One region of the Ramlibacter sp. PS3R-8 genome, then DNA from elsewhere that is predicted to be linked to it. Evidence: predicted binding sites of a transcription regulator. Region 1 holds the regulator's gene; the other holds the start of a gene.
The links. Region 1 encodes NrdR, which represses ribonucleotide reductase genes. Its sites were predicted from a motif close to CACNANATNTNGTG; they were not measured.
Positions count from the first base shown of each region.

Region 1 (7,672 bases):
GAATCCGGCGGGCGGCACGACGCTGAAAACGTTCACGACCACCAACCTGAGCGACGATGGCTACATCGGCTCTTTCGAGAACTTCTGCAGCAAGCCAGGGGCCGACGGCGGCAGCGCGCCGGAACAGTGCGCGGACCTGGACACGGCAACCAAGGCCAGCGCCAACACCGCAGACAACCTGGTCAAGTTCATCCGCGGTGACAGGACGATGGCTTACTACCGCTCGCGCGTCCACCTGCTGGGCGACATCATCAATGCCTCGCCGCTGTTCGTCGGCAAGCCGGGCTTCAAGTACACGGAGAACGACTACCAGACTTTCGTGAACGCCTCGCCGGCGCGGACTGCCGTGGTGCTGGCCGCTTCCAACGACGGCATGCTGCACGCCTTTGACCGCCTGACCGGTGATGAAAGGTGGGCCTACATTCCTTCGTTCGTGATGCCCAAGCTGTACAAGCTGGCGGACCGCAACTTCACCAACCACCACTCCTACTTCGTGGACGGTTCGCCGCAGATGGGCGACATCTATGTGGACGGCGCCTGGAAGACCATCGTCGTGGGCGGCCTCAATGCCGGCGGGCGGGGCTATTACGCTCTGGACCTCACGGACCCGGCGAACCCCAAGCAGATGTGGGAGTTCACCAACGACAACCTCGGCCTGAGCTACGGCAACCCGATCATCACGAAGCGCAGCGACGGCACATGGGTGGTGGTGTTCGCGTCCGGCTACAACAACGTGAGTCCGGGCGACGGCAACGGTCACCTGTTCGTGCTGGACGCGAACACCGGCACGCTCCTGACGCAGGTGGACACCTTCACCAGCGGCACCACCGCCGCCGGTGACACCACCACGCCGAGCGGCCTGGCAAAGATCAACTCCTGGGTGGATTCCGAACTGGCGAACGTGTCCAAGCGTTTTTACGGCGGGGACATCCTGGGCAACCTGTGGCGCTTCGACATCGACGGCGTGGTCGCCCCCAACAACGCCGCGCTGCGCCTGGCCCAGCTGACCAACCCCGACGGTGGGGCCCAGCCGGTGACCACCAAGCCTTCGGTGGCGGAGATCACCCACAATGGCTCGCGCTATCCGGTCGTCTTCGTCGGAACAGGCAAGTACCTGGGCACGTCCGACCTGACTGACGGCAGCGTGCAGTCCCTCTACGCGATGAAGGACCCGCTGATCGACTCGTCTTATGGCGACGTGCGCTCCAACACCAACTTCGTGTCGCAGACCATCAGCGCCAGCGGTACGGCCCGAACCAGCACCAACAATGCCGTCGATTGGCTGACCAAGGCAGGCTGGCGGGCCGACCTTCCGGCCGGGGAGCGCATTTCGGTGAATCCGCAGCTCGCGCTGGAGACGCTGTTCGTGGGTTCCAACCTGCCCAACGACGAGAGCTGCACGGTGGGGGGCCAGTCCTTCCTGTACGAGTTCAGCATCGGCAGCGGCGCCTCGAGCTCCACCTACATCGGCAACGTGATGATCCAGGGCCTGACGCTGGTCCAGCTGACCACCGGTGACAACCCCGGCAGCGTGGTCAGCATCATCACGCGCAGCGACGGCACCTTGCAATCGCTGGTCGGGACGTCATCCGGCGGCAGCCCTGTCCTGCGCCGGACCTCCTGGCGGGAACTGGTGGATTGAGTTGGAGCGCCGCCGCGGTTTCTGGCAGGCCGTCGCCGTGACCCTGCTGGGGCACGGGGCGGTGTTTGCCTGGCTGGCGACGGTGCAGCCGGCTCCCGCCCTCCACGGCGCGCTGCACGGCGCGCCGCTCGCGTTCCAGGTGCGTCCGGTGCAGCCGACGGCAACTGCGGAGCCGGCGCCCACCGCGCCCGAGACGCCGGCCGCTCTGCGCGGCACCACCGAGTCCATCCCGCCGCCGGTTGCCGCTGCCGCCACGGCACCCACCCTGGGGCCGGCCACCCCGGAACGAACTGCCGCACCCGCGCCGGATGCGCCTTACCTGCCGCGCGGACAGCTCACGGTGACGCCGAAGCTGGTAGGCCACGTGGACGTGCCTTTCCCGAACGACGTGGACGGCACGGTGGACCTGAAGGTGCGGGTGACGCTGTTCATCGACGAGCGCGGTGCGGTGCAGAAGCTGCGGCTGGACTCGCCCGATGTGCACCCGGCGTTCGAGCGCAGCATCCGCGAAGCCTTCGCGGCGGCCCGCTTCAGCCCGGGAGAGGTGGACCGCGTCGCGGTGCGCTCTCAGGTGCGGCTGGAGATCGACTTCCAGGCGCCGACCGGCCGCAAGTCGTAGGCCGGGTTCGGCGACGAGCCGACCCCGGCATGGTGGTGCAGATCAGCGCCGGATCTCGTCGATGACGGTGCGGAACTCGTCGACGTCCTCGAAGCTGCGGTACACGCTGGCGAAACGCACGTAAGCGACCTTGTCCAGCTTCTTGAGCTCGCGCATCACCATTTCGCCGATGCGGGAGGAGGGCACTTCGCGCACGCCCAGGCCCAGCAGCTTTTCCTCGATGCGCTCCACGGCGCCGTCGATCTGCTCGGTGGACACGGGGCGCTTGCGCAGCGCCAGGTTCATGGAGGCCAGCAGCTTGGCGCGTTCGAAGTCGATGCGCCGGCCATCCTTTTTCACCACCGCGGGGAAAGTGACGTCCGGCCGCTCATAGGTGGTGAAGCGCTTTTCGCAGTGGGCGCACTGGCGGCGGCGGCGGATGAAGTCGCCGTCCTCCGCCATGCGGGTCTCCACCACCTGGGTGTCCGCGTTGCTGCAGAAGGGGCACTTCATCCGGGGCTTTACCTGTAGACCGGGAAGCGGCGGGTCAGGGCGTTGACCTTCTCGCGCACCGCGGCGATGTTGGCGGCGTCGCGCGGCTTGTCGAGCACGTCGGCCAGCAGGTTGGCCGTCAGGCGCGCCTCCTCCTCCTTGAAGCCGCGCGTGGTCATGGCCGGCGTGCCGATGCGCAGGCCGCTGGTGACCATCGGCTTTTCCGGGTCGTTGGGAATGGCGTTCTTGTTGATCGTCATGTGCGCCTGCCCCAGCACCGCCTCGGCTTCCTTGCCGGTGATGCCCTTGGAGCGCAGGTCCACCAGCATCACGTGGCTTTCGGTCCGGCCGCTCACCACGCGCAGCCCGCGCTGCACCAGCGTTTCGGCGACGACCTGGGCGTTCTTCACCACCTGCTGCTGGTAACCCTTGAACTCGGGCGACAGCGCTTCCTTGAACGCGACCGCCTTGGCGGCGATGACGTGCATCAGCGGTCCGCCCTGCAGGCCGGGGAAGACGGCGCTGTTGATCGCCTTTTCGTGCTGCGCCTTCATCAGGACGAAGCCGCCGCGCGGTCCGCGCAGGCTCTTGTGGGTGGTGGAAGTCACCACGTCGGCATGAGGCACGGGGTTCGGGTAGGCGCCCGCGGCGATCAGTCCGGCGTAGTGCGCCATGTCGACCATGAAGATCGCGCCGACGTCCTTCGCCACTCTGGCGAAGCGTTCGAAATCGATGCGCAGCGAGTACGCCGACGCGCCGGCGATGATCAGCTTGGGCTTGTGCTCGTGGGCCTTGCGCTCCATCGCGTCGTAGTCGATGGCTTCGTCCTTGTTCAGCCCGTAGCTCACGACGTTGAACCACTTGCCGCTCATGTTCAACGCCATGCCGTGGGTGAGGTGGCCGCCTTCGGCCAGGCTCATGCCCATGATGGTGTCGCCGGGCTTCAGGAACGCCAGGAAGACCGCCTGGTTCGCCTGCGCGCCGGAGTGCGGCTGCACGTTGGCGGCCTCGGCGCCGAACAACTGCTTGATCCGGTCGATGGCCAGCTGCTCGGCCACGTCGACATTCTCGCAGCCGCCGTAATAGCGCTTGCCGGGGTAGCCCTCGGCGTACTTGTTGGTGAGTTGGGTGCCCTGGGCGGCCATGACGGCGGGCGAGGCGTAGTTCTCGCTGGCGATCAACTCGATGTGTGCTTCCTGGCGGCGGTTCTCGGCCTGGATGGCGGCCCAGAGTTCGGGGTCGGTCTGTTCGATGAGGATGTTGCGGTCGTACATGGCAGTCCTATGGTTCCCTGTCGTTGACGAGGGCTGCCCAGGCGAACGGCGGGTCGCGCGCGGAGCTCGCGCGCGGCACGCTTCCCAGTGGTTGGTGCGGGGGCGGGCCCCCGGATGGATCCACGTCAGCGCCCCGGGCGGGGCGCCTATCGCCAGTCGCGTGCCGGGCTAGTTTACCCGCTCGAAGCGACCGGGCGTCTCAGACCGCCGGGGTCGGCGCGTCGTCTTCCTTGGCGGGCGCGGAGGGGATGGGCATGGGGACCGCGGTGCGCAGGGGCGCTGCCGGGGGGGTCGCCAGCGGCACGGCCCGGCCGCTCGCCACTTCCTTCAGCCGGGCGTGCTCGGCCAGCACCTTGTCGCCATAGCCGCCATCGTCCGGGTGAAGGGCCGCGCCCACATAGAACTTCAGCCCCGCCTGGACCGAGCCGGCCCGCTGTATGCATTCCTGCAACACCTTGGCGCCGACCCGCAGGTTGGTCACGGGGTCGAAGGCGGCCAGCTTGCCGCCGAAGTTCTCGTATTTGTCGCTGTGGATGCCGGTCATCACCTGCATCAGGCCCTGCGCCCCGACCGGGCTCTGGGCGAACGGGTTGAAGCCCGACTCCACCGCCATTACCGCCAGCAGCAGGGTGGGGTCGATCTTCATCTTCTCGCCGATCTCGTAGGCCTCGGCGACCAGCGCCGACAGCGGCTCGGGGGCCACGCGGTACTTCTTGCTGATCCAGTACGCCACGGCCGCCTGCTGTTTGGGCAGGTCCTTGGGATTCAGCGCCGTGGCGCGGTCGATCGCATCGAGTTCGGGCACCAGGCCCAGGGCCTGGGCCTGCCGGGCGTGGAGCCAGGTCATCAGCTGGGACTCGCCCGCCTGGCGCAGATCGGGACGGGCGGCCAGGGTCAGCATGGAAAAAACCGTCGCCAGCCCCACCACCGCGAAGCCGTTGTGCGTGATCTCGAAGAAGCCCTGGGCCACGTCGCCGACGAATGTCTGCACGCCCTTGGCCACATTTCCTAACGCTGTCATAGCACTTCCTTTCTACGCGCGGGTCCGTAGAGGCGCCGCCTGGGGGCGGCATCGCTCCGGCTCCTCGTTTGGATTGGTACGCCATCAGGCTCGAGGCTCCCCGGATTCCGGAGGCGCCTTCGAACCGGACTTAGCCGGGTTCGGCAGCGGGTTGATCTGGTCGTCGTCCCGGCGCGATGGTCGGGACGGGCGGATTCTAGGCAGGGCCTAAATGCTCAGTCAAGGATGTTCTTACCCTGCGTTATGCAAGAACTGTGATATCGATGAGGTAATTTAGTGCTGAGCCAGGGCCGTGAGGCGTGGGAAATTCCCGTCGGAGCCTGTCGGACGGGCCTGACAGTGCGTCGGACGCTCCTTTTTCAGGAGCGCCTCCGCTTGCTGCCGTGCCTCGTGACCGCTTGTCGGGGCACCCGGGACAGGCGGCAGGCGTCAGGTTGGCCGGGGATTCCTGCCTTGCCAGCCGCAATGGCCACGGCCGGAGCCATTGAAAAGTCGATTTGAAAAAGCCGGGCGCGTCGCCTACCTTGCGTGGGTCCAAGTGATTGGACGCCAAGCCGGTAGGGCCACATCCCGTGGTAGCCCCGGCCCCTCTTGGAGGCAATCTTTTTGCCTCCGGCGCGACGCGGACACCCTGTCCGGGTCGCGAACCCAGACGGCAGCGACCGGGTCGCGCCGTCAGCCCGGCAGGCTGCTGGAAGGCGCCTGGCCGGGCTTTCTATTTGGGGAAACGCGCCGTGCCCCGGGCATCCCGTTTCGCGGCGAGAATACGGCCCTTGCCCCCGCATCCGGGGGCTTTCCTTTCCCCCTTTCGAACGACTTGCAGTGAGCTCCTTGAAAACCCACGACACCCAGGCGCTCGACGCGCTCACCAAGGGTGCCTTCTCCGCGCCAACCTCCGGCGAGCGGGCCGCCCGCGTGCGCGAATGGCTCGCGACCGAGCCCGCCGCCGAGCAGATGCAGGAGGTGTTCCGCGAGCTGAGCGCCCGCGACAAGGGCGCGGCCCGCCTGTTGCGCGAAAAGCTCGACGAGATCAAGCGGGCTAAAGGGCAGGAGGCCATCGCCGCGGAGTGGGCGGAGAAGGCGCGCGGCCTGCTGTCGCAGCCGCGCCTGAACATCGCCGACGCCATGGCCTGGCAGCGCGATGCGGCCAAGGCCGGCGCGCCCCTCAGCCGCGAGCCGCTGGCCGGCGTCAAGACCGAATTGGCCGATCGCATCAAGGGCATCGAGGACCTGCAGACGCGGGTGCAGGTGCAGCGCGAAGCGGCGGTGCTGCTGGCGCAGCGCATCGAAGTGCTTTCCACCAAGTCGTGGCGCGACGCCCAGGCCGCGGCCGACGCGCTGCGCACCGACGTGCCGCAATGGCAGGCGCAGGCGCAGGCCCTGCTCGAAGACCCGAACTGGGGCAGCGTCGAGCCGCGCTTCCCGCCCCTGCTCGACGCTTCGCGCGGCCAGCTGCAGGTGGTCTGGGACGCCTTCCAGTCGGCGCTGGCGCAAGCCGTCGCTGCGGCGCAAGACAGCCAGGCTGCGCTCCCGCCGGTGCCGGTGTGGGCCGAGGAATTGCGCCAGGGCCGCGGCCACCCGCCGGAAGCGGTGGCCAGGCCCGCGCGCCCAAAGGCGGATCCGGAGCAGCGGGCGCGGGCCAACCAGGCCGTGACCGAGGCGCTGGCGAAAGTCGAGCAGGAAGTGGCCCAAGGCCACGGCAAGGCCAGCGCGGGCGCGGCCAACGCCCTGCGCAATGCCTTGAAGGAACACGGCAAGCTGGTGGACGACAAGCTGGAAGCGCAGGCGCATGCCGCGCTGGGTGCGGCGACGGAGCTGGAAGGCTGGCAGCGCTGGCGCGCCGACCAGCTGCGCCAGGAGCTCGTTGCGAAAGCGGAAGCACTGTTCGAGATGGTGCCGGTGCGTGGACCCAAGGGCCCCCGAGCCGCGAACCGGACACCGGCCGCAACGGAAGCCGCCGCCGCCCAACCGCAGGAGGCGCTGGAAGGCCAGCTCGAAGCCAAATCGCCGGTGCTGGCCGAGAGCCAGCCCGCTCCGGAAGGCGCCGCGGTGGCCGAGGCGTCACCTGCGGCGCAACCAGCGCCTGCACCGGAAGCTGCGGCCGCATCGGAAGCCGTGACTGCATCGGAGGCCGCATCGGCCCCGGCCGTTGCCAGCGTGCGCAAGCCGCGCTATGGCGGCCGCAAGATGCAGGAGACGCTGCGCAGCCTGCGCGACCAGTGGAAGCAGGTGGACCAGGGTGGCCCGCCCAACCACGCGCTGTGGAAGCGCTTCGACGAAGCCTGCAACGAAGCCTACAAGGTGGTGCAGGAGTGGCTGGATCGCGTCAAGTCGGAAGCCGCCGAGCATCGCGCGGCCCGCCTCGTGCTGATCGAAGAGGTCAAGGCCTGGGCGGCTGCGCATCCCGAGCCGCAACAGGGCGACTGGAAGGCGTTCAACCGTGCGCTGCACCAGTTCGGCGACCGCTGGCGCGACGCAGGCCACCTGAGCGAAAAGGCATTCGCGGAGTTGCAGCCGCTGTGGAAAGAGGCCATCAACCAGGCGGCCGCGCCGCTGGAGCAGGCACAGCAGGCCAGCATCGAGCGCCGCAACGCCATGATCGACGAGGCACGCGTGCTGGGCGAGGCGCCCATGCTGCGCATCGA
Region 1 covers NZ_JBBHGT010000001.1:35,457-43,128, forward strand. Annotated here, with positions in the region: gene WG902_RS00185 (pilus assembly protein) at 1-1,642, shown strand, start outside; gene WG902_RS00190 (energy transducer TonB) at 1,644-2,261, shown strand; gene nrdR (transcriptional regulator NrdR) at 2,304-2,753, opposite strand; gene glyA (serine hydroxymethyltransferase) at 2,762-4,006, opposite strand; gene WG902_RS00205 (lytic transglycosylase domain-containing protein) at 4,206-5,027, opposite strand; gene WG902_RS00210 (DUF349 domain-containing protein) at 5,850-7,672, shown strand, end outside.

Region 2 (7,672 bases), 1.4 Mb from region 1:
AGAGTGGTCTGAGCCGCAGGAGCAGCCGGGGCGGAGGCGGAAGCCGCCTTCGCAGCGGGAGCTTTTCTGGCAGCCTTTTTCGCAGCAGGCGCTTTCGCAGCCTTTTTCGCAGGCGCCTTTTTCGCCGCCTTCTTGGCCGTGCTCTTCTTCGCAGTTGCGCGCTTGGCGGTCGACTTCTTCGCGGCCGACTTCTTGGCCGTGGTCTTCTTCGCCGACTTCTTCGCCGCCGGGCGCTTCGCTGCAGCCTTCTTGGCTGCCGGGCGCTTCGCTGCCGACTTCTTCGCTGCCGGACGCTTCGCCGCCGGACGCTTGGCGGCCGACTTCTTGGCTGCCGGGCGCTTCGCCGCCGACTTCTTCGCTGCCGGACGCTTCGCCGTGGACTTCCTGGCGGTCGTCTTCTTCGCAGCCTTCTTCGCCGGCGATTTACGCGCGGCCGATTTCTTCGCAGTTGCCATTTCTCTATCTCCTGTTGAAGTTGATCAAATCAACCAATCAAGCACTCCGCGCATTGTTGGTAGCGCGAAGCGATCCGCAGGGTTGGGCACGCAGCCCAGCCTCACGAACACCATCACCCATCACGCCCCGGCATCTTCGTGCCGTGGTGCGTGCGGGCTAATCCAAACTCACTCGCAGTTGCCGTTTCAATCCCAGGAAAGCGCGCCACCCGTCTGATACTCGATCACGCGGGTTTCGAAGAAATTGCGCTCTTTCTTCAGGTCAATCATTTCGCTCATCCAGGGGAAGGGGTTTTCCTCGTTCGGGAAAAGCGCTTCCAGGCCGATCTGCGTGGCCCGCCGGTTGGCGATGTAGCGCAGGTAGCCCTTGAACATGGATGCATTCATGCCGAGCACGCCACGCGGCATGGTGTCCTCGGCATAGCGGTACTCGAGCTCGACGGCCTGGTGGAACAGCGCCTTGATCTCCGACTTGAATTCGGAGGTCCAGAGGTGCGGGTTCTCGAGCTTGATGGTGTTGATCAGGTCGATGCCGAAGTTGCAGTGCATCGACTCGTCACGCAGGATGTACTGGTACTGCTCGGCAGCCCCGGTCATCTTGTTCTGCCGGCCCAGCGCCAGGATCTGGGTGAAGCCGACGTAGAAGAACAGGCCTTCCATCAGGCAGGCGAAGACGATCAGGCTCTTCAGGAGCGTCTGGTCGGTCTCCGGCGTCCCGGTGCGGAAGTTGGGATCCATGATCGCCTCGATGAAGGGGATCAGGAACTGGTCCTTGTCGCGGATCGACTGGACTTCGTTGTACGCGTTGAAGATCTCGGCCTCGTCCAGGCCCAGCGATTCCACGATGTACTGGTAGGCGTGGGTGTGGATCGCCTCTTCGAAGGCCTGGCGCAGCAGGAACTGGCGGGCTTCGGGCGCCGTGATGTGGCGGTAGGTGCCCAGCACGATGTTGTTGGCGGCCAGCGAGTCGGCGGTGACGAAGAAGCCGAGGTTGCGCTTGATGATGCGGCGCTCGTCCTCGGTCAGCCCGTTCGGGTCCTTCCACAGGGCGATGTCGCGGTTCATGTTCACTTCCTGCGGCATCCAGTGGTTGGCGCAGGTGGCCAGGTACTTCTCCCAGGCCCACTTGTACTTGAAGGGGACGAGCTGGTTGACGTCGGTGTGGCCGTTGATGATGCGCTTGTCGGCCGCCTGGACGCGGCGCGCCACGGGTGCCGCCGCAACGGCGGCTGGCGCGACGTGCGCGGCAATGGCGCCGTCATCGAGCATGCGCAGTGCCGGTTGGGGAAAAGCGGAAGGTGCCTGCGCGAGAGGTGAATGGCTCGCCTCGCGGTTCGAAAGCAAACCGCTCGCAGAAGGCTTTGACGGTGTGGGCGTGACTTCGTCGTCCCAGGTCAACATAGGTGTTCCAGTGCTCGGATTATGCGAGCGCGGATGTGCAAATCAAAGTGTCCGTTCACATCCGCCTCGCATTTTGTTGCTTGATTGCATCGGCGTTCTGTCGGAGAACGCCGCTACCTCTTTCATTTCGCGTGTGCCGTGCGCGTGTTTACTGGCACGCCTCGCATGTCGGATCGTCGACGCCGCAGAATTTGATGTCGGTCGCCGGCGTCGCGCCCGGCGCGGTCGCCGCTTCGATCTGCGCGCGCGCGGCGGCGGCTGCCGCCTCCATCGCGCTCAGCGCGCCGTGGCCGCCGTGGCTGCCATTGCCGTTGCTCACCGCATTCAGGCGTCCGCTCTGCACCGTGGACTTCTCGGCCTGCGTCGCGCTGGTGGTGCGCAGGTAGTAGGTGGTCTTCAATCCGCGCAGCCAGGCCAGCTTGTACGTCTCGTCCAGCTTCTTGCCGGAGGCACCCGCCATATAGATATTGAGCGACTGCGCCTGGTCGATCCACTTCTGCCGGCGGGCCGCGGCCTCCACCAGCCACACCGGCTCGACCTCGAACGCGGTGGCGTACAGCGCCTTGACGTCCTGCGGCACCCGGTCGATCGGCCGCAGGGACCCGTCGAAGTGCTTCAGGTCCATGACCATCACGTCGTCCCACAGGCCCAGGCGCTTCAAGTCGCGCACCAGGTAGTGGTTGATCACCGTGAATTCGCCGGACAGGTTGGACTTGACCGAGAGGTTGCCGAAGCACGGCTCGATCGAGGCGTCCACGCCGATGATGTTGGAGATGGTCGCCGTCGGGGCGATGGCCACACAGTTGCTGTTGCGCATGCCGTCGGCGGCGATCTTCTTGCGGAGGGCGTCCCAGTCCAGGGTGGTGGAGCGGTCGACGTCGACATACTGCTCGCCGCGGGCGTCGGCCAGCAGGTTCAGCGAGTCGAGCGGCAGGATGCCCTTGTCCCACAGCGAGCCCTTGTAGCTGGAGTACTTGCCGCGCTCGCGGGCCAGCTCGGTGGAGGCCCAGTAGGCGTGGTAGCAGACGGCCTCCATCGACTCGTCGGCGAACTGGATGGCCTCCTTGCTGGCGTAGGGAATGCGCAGTTCGTACAGCGCGTCCTGGAAGCCCATGACGCCCAGGCCCACCGGGCGATGGCGCATGTTGGAGTCGCGCGCCTTCTTGACGGCGTAGTAGTTGATGTCGATCACGTTGTCGAGCATGCGCATCGCCGTGGTGATCGTCTTCTTCAGCTTGTCGCTGTCGACCTTGCCGTCCTTCAGGTGCTGCAGCAGGTTCACGGAGCCCAGGTTGCAGACCGCCGTCTCGGTGTCGCTGGTGTTCAGCGTGATCTCGGTGCACAGGTTGGAGGAATGCACCACGCCGGCGTGCTGCTGCGGCGAGCGGACATTGCAGGCGTCCTTGAACGTGATCCAGGGGTGGCCGGTCTCGAACAGCATCGAGAGCATCTTGCGCCACAGGTCGCTGGCCGGAATGGTCTTGCTCGGCTTGATCTCGCCGCGCCTGGCCTTCTCCTCGTAGGCCAGGTAGGCCTTCTCGAAGTCCTTGCCGAACTTGTCGTGCAGGTCGGGCACGTTGGAAGGCGAAAACAGCGTCCACTCGCCCTTTTCCATGACCCGGCGCATGAACAGGTCCGGGATCCAGTTGGCCGTGTTCATGTCGTGGGTGCGGCGGCGGTCGTCGCCGGTGTTCTTGCGCAGCTCGAAGAACTCTTCCACGTCGAGGTGCCAGGTTTCCAGGTAGGCGCAGACGGCGCCCTTGCGCTTGCCGCCCTGGTTCACCGCCACGGCGGTGTCGTTCACCACCTTCAGGAACGGCACGACGCCTTGCGACTCGCCGTTGGTGCCCTTGATGTGGGAGCCCAGCGCGCGCACGCGGGTCCAGTCGTTGCCCAGGCCGCCGGCGAACTTGGACAGCAGCGCGTTTTCCTTGATCGACTCGTAGATGCCGTCCAGGTCGTCCGGCACGGTGGTCAGGTAGCAGGAGGACAGCTGCGAGCGCAGCGAACCGGCGTTGAACAGCGTCGGCGTCGAGGACATGAAGTCGAAGCTGGACAGCACTTCGTAGAACTCGACGGCGCGGGCTTCGCGGTCGATCTCGTTGAGCGACAGGCCCATGGCCACGCGCATGAAGAACGACTGCGGCAGCTCGATGCGGCTCTTGCGCACGTGCAGGAAGTAGCGGTCGTACAGGGTCTGCAGGCCCAGGTAGTCGAACTTCAGGTCGCGGTCGGCCTTGATCGCCCCGGCCAGCTTCTTCAGGTCGAACTGCAGCAGCCTTTCGTCGAGCAGCTCGTTTTCCACGCCCTTCTTGATGAACAGCGGGAAGTTGTCCGCGTACGCCTCGGCGCGCTCGGCGGGCGCCACTTCGCGGCCGACCACTTCCTTGAAGATCGTGTGCAGCAGCAGGCGGGCCGTGACGAAGGTGTAGTCGGGTTCTTTCTCGATCAGCGTGCGGGCGGCCAGGATGGAGGCCTTGTAGACCTCGTCGAGCGGCACGCCGTCATACAGGTTGCGCTGGGTCTCGGCGTAGATCGGGTCCGGCTTGACGTCGGCGCCCAGGCCGTCGCACGACGCCAGGATCAGCGCCTTGAGGCCTTCGACGTCCAGCGGCACGCGCTGGCCCTGGTCCAGCACGTGGAATTGCGGCGCGGCCGGCGCTTCCTGCTGCGCCTGCTTGGCGCGCTCCTGGGCGCGGCGCTCGCGGTACAGCACGTAGGCGCGGGCGACTTCATGGTGGCCGCTGCGCATGAGGCCCAGCTCCGCGGCGTCCTGCACGTCCTCGATGTGGAAGGTGCCGCCGCCCGGGCGCGAACGCACGAGCGCGCGCACGACGGATTGCGTCAACTGGTCGACCTGCTCGCGCACGCTGGCGGAAGCGGCGCCCTGGGTGCCATGCACGGCCAGGAAGGCTTTCATCATCGCGATCGCAACCTTGTTGGGCTCGAACGGCACCACCGCGCCGTTGCGGCGGATGATCTGGTATTGGGCAAGGGGGTTGGCGGCGGACTGGCCGGTGGCGGCCGGCGCGGTGGCGTTGCCGGCGCCGATGACGGAAGAAGACGGGGTGGAGAGGGCAGGTTGCATAGGCGTTCCTCGGTGCTGCGGTGGTTCTTGCGTGGGTCGCGAGTTTAGCGGCCCACCGGTGTGCGAGCCACTATATCTAGTGGCTGAGGGCGTGACAAGCACTATAGGTAGTGGTTGTCACGGGTCTGGGAGTGCGTAAGCCTGTGGATAGCTTGTGCAGTGGCTGTGACTGCGCGCTGCGCGCGGCAGTGCTCATCCGCCGCAAGGCTTGGTGCGGCCTGCCGCACGATTTGCGCGTGCAACGCGCATCCACTCACACTTGTTGCTCGCGTGCGGCCCGTTGCCGGTCAGCAACTTCCTTGTGGAAACCAGCCGGCCGGCCAGCCGAGGTTGCGCCGCAAGCGCGGCCAGTCGAAGCCCGCGCCGGGGTCGTTCTTGCGTCCGGGCGCGATGTGTTCGTGGCCGGCGACGTGCTGGATCGGGTAGTGCTGCGCGGCTGCGGCGCACACGCTGGCGAGCGCTTCGTACTGTTGCGGCTCGAATGGCTCGCCTTCCAGCCCTTCGAGCTCGATGCCGACCGAGTCGTCGTTGCAGTTGCCGCGGCCCCGCCAGGAGGACGGGCCCGCGTGCCAGGCGCGGTCGTCGCAGCTGACGAATTGCCACAGCGCGCCATCGCGCCGGATGTAGAAATGCGCGGACACCTGCATGCCCTCGATGCCCTTGAAGTAAGGGTGCGCGTCCCAGTTCAGCGTGTTGGTGAACAGGCGCTGGACCTCGTCGCCGCCATACACGCCGGGCGGCAGGCTGATGGAATGGACGACGACCAGGTCGATCCTGGCGCCGGCCGGGCGGGAGCCGAAATTCGGAGAATCCAGCCTGCGCGCAAAGCGGTACCAGCCCGCGTCCCACAGGAGCGCGCCGCCGTCAGGGGCTCGCGGGCTGCTCATCGGCCTCTTCGCTGCCGGGCGTGGCGATCGCCAGCCGTGCGATGCGATAGCGGATCTGGCGCAGGCTCAGGCCCAGGCGCTGGGCCGCGGCGGTGCGGTTGAAATTGGTTTCGCGCAGCGCCTTCACCAGGATCTCGCGCTCCTGCTGGTCCAGGTGGGCCTGCAGGTCCGACGGCAGCAGGGCCGCGGTCGCCGGCGCTGCGGGCTCTGCCGCGGCAGCCGGTTCGCCGCTCAACGCGGTGGCCGCGGAAGGCGCGAAGTCGACCTGCAATTCGGTGCCGTCGCTCAGCGCCAGGGCGCGGTGCAGCAGGTTTTCCAGCTCGCGCACGTTGCCGGTGAGCGGGTGGGCCTGCAATTGCGACAGCACCGCCGGCGACAGCACCGGGGCCGCGACGCCGGCTTCCTGCGCGATGCGCGCCAGCAGGGCCTCGCACAGCATCGGCAGGTCTTCGCGGCGCTCGCGCAGCGGCGGCACCACGATGTCGATCACGTTGAGCCGGTAGAACAGGTCCTGGCGGAAGCGGCCCGCCTGCACGTCGCCGGCCAGGTCGCGGTGCGTCGCGCTGACGATGCGCACGTCCACTTCCTCCTCCTGCGTGGAGCCCAGCGACCGCACCTGCCTTTCCTGGATCGCCCGCAGCAGCTTGGACTGCATGGCCAGCGGCAGGTCGCCGATTTCGTCCAGGAACAGCGTGCCCTTGCGCGCCGCCTGGAAATAGCCCTCACGGTCCGCGGCCGCGCCGGTGTAGGAGCCCTTGCGGGCGCCGAAGAATTCCGCTTCCAGCAGCGTCTCGGGGATCGCGCTGCAATTGACGGCCACGAAGGGCCCGTCGGCACGGTGGCTGCACGCATGGATCGCACGCGCCACGAGCTCCTTGCCGGTGCCGGATTCGCCGCGCACCAGCACCGGCGCCATGCTGCGCGACACCTTGGCCACGCGCTCCTTGACGTTGCGCATGGGCGCCGATTCGCCGACCAGCCGCTGCAACGCCCCGCTGCCGGTGCCGCGCTCGGCGCTCGCCGTGGCCGTGCGCAGCGGGCCGGTGGAGGGCCGCGGCTTGTCGCCGGCGGCCGTCTCCAGGATGGCGGAGGCAACCACGCTGCGGAACTGCTTGAGGTCCACCGGCTTGGTCAGGTAGTCGAAGGCGCCGGCCTTGAGCGCCTCGACGGCGTTTTCGGCGGATCCATACGCCGTCATCACCACGCAGCGTTCGCTGCGCTGCTGCGCGCTCATGCGCTGCAGCAGCTCGAGGCCGAGGCCGTCGGGCAGCCGCATGTCGGTGATCACCGCGTCGAACTTCGCCTGGCCAAGCAGCTGCCAGGCTTCCTCCAGCGTCCCGGCCGCGTCCACGCGGTAGCCCTCGCGCAGCAGCGTCAGCTCGTAGAGCGTTCGCAGGTCTGGTTCGTCATCGACGACGAGGACGTGGGCCGGGGTGGCGGTGGTGGAAGCCATCAGGCGCGTATTGTGTCAAAGGGGAAGGCGGGCATCACGCTGGCGCGCGTGCGGAAAGCCACGGTAAAGGCATTCCCGTCGCGGCCACTGCCGTCCGGCGCCGGCCCGCGCGCGTACGCGATCGCCGCTCCGTGGCGGTCGCACAACTCGCGGCAGATGTACAGGCCCAGGCCGCTGGAGCGGCTTTCCGAGGAGAAGAACGGTTCGAACAGGTGGCGCTGCACGCCCGGGTCGAGCGGCGCACCGTCGCTCCAGACCTGCACGCGCGACTGGTGGCCGTCCAGCGACGTGGCCACCAGGATGGCGCCGGGCGCCATGGAGGCATAGCGCAGCGCGTTGTCCAGCAGGTTCACCAGCACCCGGCGCAGGTGTTCGCCGTCGAAGGCGG
Region 2 covers NZ_JBBHGT010000001.1:1,397,264-1,404,935, forward strand. Annotated here, with positions in the region: gene WG902_RS06600 (histone H1-like DNA-binding protein) at 1-455, opposite strand, end outside; gene WG902_RS06605 (ribonucleotide-diphosphate reductase subunit beta) at 642-1,856, opposite strand; gene WG902_RS06610 (ribonucleoside-diphosphate reductase subunit alpha) at 2,005-4,944, opposite strand; gene ampD (1,6-anhydro-N-acetylmuramyl-L-alanine amidase AmpD) at 5,232-5,831, opposite strand; gene WG902_RS06620 (sigma-54-dependent transcriptional regulator) at 5,809-7,284, opposite strand; gene WG902_RS06625 (sensor histidine kinase) at 7,284-7,672, opposite strand, start outside.
Region 2: the regulator NrdR is predicted to act here: its motif matches at 5,013-5,026, upstream of WG902_RS06610 (ribonucleoside-diphosphate reductase subunit alpha).